Acuticoccus sp. I52.16.1: one gene and its partner. The protein of the gene in region 1 interacts with the protein of each later gene in a pairwise test. Links are inferred from orthologs where the notes say so. Each region holds a gene or a part of one and is shown on either strand. Other genes may lie near its edges.

Region 1 (2,744 bases):
AGATCATGGCCCGCGACCGCGTCGTCATGTTCGCGTTGAGCGAAAAAGTGCACCAAGTGGAGCAGATGTTCCGGGTGAGCCTGGAATTCTTCTGAACGGAGAGACGATGAGCCGGATTGCCTACGTCAACGGTCGCTACCTGCCGCACGCCCAGGCGCACGTGCATGTCGAGGACCGCGGCTTCCAGTTTGCCGACGGCGTCTACGAAGTGTGCGAGATCTGGAACGGCCACATCGTCGACATGACGCGCCACCTCGACCGCCTGGGCCGCTCGCTCACCGAGTTGCAGATGGACTGGCCGCTCGAGCGCCGCGCCATGGAGACGGTGCTGCGCGAGACCGCGCGGCGCAATCGCGTGAAGAACGGTCTGGTCTACCTGCAGGTGACCCGCGGCCAGGCGCGGCGGGACTTCGCCTTTCCCAAGCTTCCCATCCCCACGACCCTGGTCGTGACGGCCCGCTCCACCAGCCCGTCCGTCGCGGTGAAGAACTCCGAGGACGGCATCGCCGTCGTCACCACCCCGGACATCCGCTGGGAGCGGGTCGACATCAAGACCGTCTCTCTGCTGCCCCAGGTGCTGGCCAAGCAGAAGGCGGTCCGTGCGGGCGCCAAGGAAGCCTGGATGTACGACAAGGAGGGCTACGTGACCGAGGGCGCGTCCTCCAATGCCTGGATCGTCGCGCAGGACGGTACGCTGATCACGCGCCCGGCCGAGAAGGGCATCCTGCGGGGCATCACCCGCGCCGCGATCATGGACTATGCGGCCACCAACGGAATCAAGGTCGAGGAGCGTCATTTCACCCTCGAGGAGGCGAAGGCCGCGCGCGAGGCGTTCATCACGTCGGCGACAATGCTGGCGACGGCGGTCGTGAAGATCGACGACGCGGTTATAGGCAACGGCCAACCCGGCTCGATCGTGTCTGCCATGCGGGCGCGCTTCCACGAAGGCGTGGAAAAACTCCCTCTGAGCGTGTATTAAGACAGCGGCGCGAAGGTCCCGCTTGAGAGGCCGCCGCGGCGAACTACCTACAGAGCTGGTGTTCGGGGTCTGGTGCCGCTCGATTGTGTGTGTCGGTAACCGCGCGAGCACCGTGTTTATCGTGATCGGGATATAACCAGTGGCTGAAAAAGCTCAAAACCTACAGGACACGTTCCTCAACCACGTCCGTAAAAGTAAAACTCCGTTAACCATCTTTTTGGTCAATGGGGTGAAGCTCCAGGGCGTGCTGACGTGGTTCGACAACTTCTGCGTTCTTTTGCGGCGCGATGGCCATTCGCAGCTTGTCTACAAGCACGCCATCTCGACCATCATGCCGAACCAGCCGGTCCAGTTGTTCGACCCCAACGACGAGAGCGGATCACGATAGCGTGAAATCGGGCGACAGCGGCACACGCGCCGACATCGGCGCGCCAACGGTTCGGGGCAGCGCGACCGCCAAGGAGGCGACCCGCGCGATCGTCCTCCTACCGGTCGTTCGCCCCACCGAAGACGAGAAGCGCGAGCCCGAAGGGCGCCTCGCCGAAGCCGTGGGCCTCGCCGACGCCATCGCGCTCGACGTCGTCGACGCGCGCGTGGTGCCGGTGCGCAATCCGCGCCCCGCGACGCTCTTCAGCACCGGACTGATGGACGACATCACCGCCGTCGCACGCGCCAGCGAGGCGGAGCTGATCGTCATCGACCATCCGCTCACCCCGGTGCAGCAGCGCAACCTCGAAAAAGCCTGGGGCGCCAAGGTGCTCGACCGCACGGCCCTGATCCTGGAGATCTTCGGCGAGCGGGCGCAGACGGCGGAGGGCGCGCTGCAGGTCGAGCATGCGCATCTGACCTACCAGCGCTCGCGCCTGGTGCGCTCCTGGACCCACCTCGAGCGCCAGCGCGGCGGCTTCGGCTTCCTCGGCGGACCGGGCGAGACCCAGATCGAGGCCGACCGCCGGCAGATCGCCGACCGGATTGCCCGCGTCGAGAGGGCCCTGGAGGACGTGCGGCGCACCCGTTCGCTCGCCCGCGAGCAGCGGCGGCGCAACAACCAGCCCGTCGTCGCCCTCGTCGGCTACACCAACGCCGGCAAGTCGACCCTCTTCAACCGCCTCGCCGGCGACCATGTCGAGAGCCGCGACCTCCTGTTCGCGACGCTCGATCCCACCTTGCGCAAGCTGGATCTGCCGCACGGCCGCACCGCGATCCTGTCCGACACGGTGGGCTTCATCTCCCACTTGCCGACCTCGCTCGTGGCCGCCTTTCGCGCCACGCTGGAGGAGGTGACGCTGGCCGATCTCATCGTCCACGTGCGCGACATCTCGCACGAAGAGACCGAGGCGCAGGCCGCCGACGTGATGGCGACCCTGGGCGAAATCGGCGTCGAGCCGGGACAGCGCGAGGTGCTGGAGGTCTGGAACAAGGCCGACCGGCTGGAGCCGGCGGTGCGCGAGCAGCGTGAGGCCGCGGCAGCCGGGCAGGGCGCCGTTCTGGTCTCGGCCGAGACCGGGGAGGGGATCGCGACGCTCCTCACCGCCATCGAGGATCGCCTCGCCCGCCGCGCCAGCGTGCGCGAGGTGACGATCGGTGCCAGTGACGGCGCGTTGCTCGCCTGGCTCTACCGCAACACCGAGGTGCTCGCCCGCACCGACGACGGCGAGGCGGTGCATCTGACGCTGCGCATCCCGGAGGCGCGCCTGGACGACACCCTCGCCAAGCTCGGCGAGCCCGTCGCCGAACCCGTCGTCAGCCACGAGCCCTACGTTCC
Region 2 (2,912 bases), 2.9 Mb from region 1 along the record:
GCGCGGCTCGTGGCGGGCGGGGCGCAACTCGATGCGGCGGTGGACCGGATCTGCGCGGCGCTGGGGGCGGGGCCGTTCGTGTTCAACCTCGGCCACGGCATCTCGTTGGAGACGCCGCCGGCGCATGTGACCCGAGTGATCGAGCGAGTGAAGGCAAAGACCGCGTCATGACCGAGTATTACACCTGGATCAAAGCGGCGCATGTCATCTCCGTCATCGCGTGGATGGCGGCGCTGCTCTATCTTCCGCGCCTGATGGTGTACCACGTTGCTGCCGAAGTCGGGTCACCGCAGTCGGAAACCTTCAAGATCATGGAGCGGCGCTTGTTGCGGGCGATCGCCAACCCGGCGATGATCGCGACTTGGGTGTTCGGCCTCATGCTCGCCTACGTGCTGGAGGCATGGCACTTCGGCTGGTTCCACGCGAAGGTGTTGTTCGTCGTCGTGCTGACGGTGATCCACCACATGATGGTGCGCTGGATGAAGGCCTTCCAGAAGGATCGGAACACCAAGTCGGCGCGATACTTCCGAATCATGAACGAAGTGCCGGCGCTGTTGATGATCGGCATCGTGATTTTCGTGATCGTGAAGCCCTTCTGAGCGCATGTGGCGGAATTCGGCTCGGGGACACTTGCGGAGGCGCGACGGCGCGCGTAAGTTAGGGCATCCAGAGGTCGTTGGTTTTTCGCGCGTCTCCCGACGCTCATGAACGACCCCGGATCCCTTCCTTCCTTTCTGCCCCTCTTGAGCGGCCGATGTCCGTCATCCAGGACAACCAAATGCAAATGAAACTTCACGAGCTCAAGGCCAAGAGCCCCGGCGATCTGATCGCGTTCGCCGAAGAGCACGAAGTCGAGAATGCGTCGACCCTGCGCAAGCAGGAATTGATGTTCGGCATTCTTAAGCAGCTCGCGAACAAAGACGTTGAGATCATCGGAGAAGGCGTCGTCGAGGTCCTGCAGGACGGCTTCGGCTTCTTGCGCTCTCCCGACGCGAATTACCTGCCGGGACCTGACGATATCTATGTCTCCCCGTCCCAGATCCGCCGCTTCTCGCTGCGGACGGGCGATACGGTCGAAGGCCAGATTCGCAGCCCGAAAGAAGGTGAGCGCTACTTCGCGCTCCTCAAGGTCAACACGATCAACTTCGAGGAACCGGAAGCGGCTCGTCACAAGATCCACTTCGACAATCTCACGCCGCTCTACCCGGACGACCGCTTCAACATGGAAGTGGAAGGCCCCCCGTCGAAGGACTTCTCGGGCCGCGTCATCGACCTGGTGGTCCCGCTCGGCAAGGGCCAGCGCGGCCTGATCGTCGCGCCGCCGCGCACCGGTAAGACGGTGCTGCTGCAGAATATCGCCAAGTCCATCACCGCCAACCACCCGGACTGCTACCTCATCGTCCTCCTGATCGACGAGCGGCCCGAAGAAGTGACGGACATGCAGCGCTCCGTGCGCGGCGAGGTCGTGTCGTCGACCTTCGACGAACCGGCCCAACGGCACGTCGCGGTGGCGGAGATGGTCATCGAGAAGGCCAAGCGCCTCGTCGAACATGGTCGTGACGTCGTCATCCTGCTCGACTCGATCACGCGCCTCGGCCGGGCCTACAACACCACCGTGCCGTCCTCGGGCAAGGTGCTGACCGGCGGTGTCGACGCCAACGCCCTCCAGCGCCCGAAGCGCTTCTTCGGTGCGGCGCGCAACATCGAGGAGGGCGGCTCGCTGACGATCATCGCGACCGCCCTGATCGACACCGGCAGCCGCATGGACGAGGTCATCTTCGAGGAGTTCAAGGGGACGGGTAACTCCGAAATCATCCTCGACCGCAAGGTCTCCGACCGCCGCGTCTGGCCGGCGATAGACATTCAGCGCTCTGGTACCCGCAAGGAGGAGTTGCTGGTCAAGAAGGAAGACCTCAAGAAGGTCTACGTTCTGCGCCGCATCCTCAACCCGATGGGCTCCGTGGATGCGATCGAGTTCCTCATCGACAAGCTGCGGCAGACGAAGAACAACGCCGAGTTCTTCGACTCCATGAACACCTGATCCGCCTCAGCGGCCCCACAGGGCCGCTGTCAGCGCGTCGGGCGTAACGATGGGGAGCCCGCACGCCATGTGCCGGCACACCACCGCGCTGCCATCCGGCGGCGCCGAGGCGCCGAGTGGATGACCCTCGGGCGGCACGTCGACCACGATGGCCGCCGGGTGGCCCGCCGCCAGCACCGCTGCGCGCAGCTCCGGTGCGGCGGAGGTGGTGACGGTGACCGCGGAGAGCTGATCCAGGCCATTCACCAGGCTGGCGCATCCGAAGACGTTGGCCGCCAGCGCGCGAGCATGGGCACGAAGAACAGCGCGGGCCTCGGCCTCGTAGGCCTCTTCCCCGGTCAGCGCCCACAGTGTTGCGAGATTCTTAACCATAAGGCCGTTGGCATTGGGTACCGCCTCGTCGAGCGGGCTCTCCGGACGCAGGATCAAGGCGTCCGCATCGTCGGCCGTCCAGTAGTAGCCGCCGCCGGGAGCCGCATAGTGGGTCCGCAACGTCCGGCACCAACGCTCGGCGTCGGCCAGCGCGGTACCGGGCCGGCCGGCGGCGACGAGTGTCAACGCCGCGTGGATCATCGCCGCATAATCGAGCGCGAAGCCCTGGCCGAGACGCACCGGGCCACGCACGGCGTGGATCAGCCGGCCCTCCGCCTCGAAGGTATCGCGGGCGGTGGCGTAGGTGCGCTCGGCGAGGTCGAGCCAATCCGGCCGCTGCAGCGCGCCGCCGGCGCGGGCGAGGCCGGCGATCATCAGGCCGTTCCAATCCGCGAGCGCCTTGTCGTCACGGGCGGGGCGTGGTCGACGCTCGCGCGCCACGAGCAGCTTGTCGCGGCAGGCCGTCAGGAAGGTCTCGGTCTCGTCGTCGGCGAGGTCG

The links. The genes of interacting proteins can lie anywhere in the genome.
Region 2: the proteins of hfq (region 1) and rho interact in binary tests that used the Escherichia coli proteins (3 or more experiments, as listed by UniProt). The link is inferred for Acuticoccus sp. I52.16.1 from one-to-one orthologs.

What each region holds. Positions count from the first base shown.
Region 1 is NZ_CP094828.1:5,061,231-5,063,974, reverse strand. What follows is about bases 4-2,742. They hold hfq (RNA chaperone Hfq), read left to right. Parts: upstream 4-1,118; coding sequence 1,119-1,367; downstream 1,368-2,742. Other genes in these bases: hflX (GTPase HflX), read left to right, coding at 1,369-2,742; MRB58_RS22680 (D-amino-acid transaminase), read left to right, coding at 107-979; trkA (Trk system potassium transporter TrkA), read left to right, coding at 4-95. In the rest of the region: more of trkA, read left to right, coding at 1-3; more of hflX, read left to right, coding at 2,743-2,744. UniProt on the Escherichia coli protein: RNA chaperone that binds small regulatory RNA (sRNAs) and mRNAs to facilitate mRNA translational regulation in response to envelope stress, environmental stress and changes in metabolite concentrations.
Region 2 is NZ_CP094828.1:2,187,718-2,190,629, forward strand. What follows is about bases 6-2,912. They hold rho (transcription termination factor Rho), read left to right. Parts: upstream 6-784; coding sequence 785-2,041; downstream 2,042-2,912. Other genes in these bases: hemE (uroporphyrinogen decarboxylase), read left to right, coding at 6-171; hemJ (protoporphyrinogen oxidase HemJ), read left to right, coding at 168-599; MRB58_RS09880 (thioredoxin domain-containing protein), read right to left, coding at 2,048-2,912. Also shown: more of hemE, read left to right, coding at 1-5. UniProt on the Escherichia coli protein: Facilitates transcription termination by a mechanism that involves Rho binding to the nascent RNA, activation of Rho's RNA-dependent ATPase activity, and release of the mRNA from the DNA template.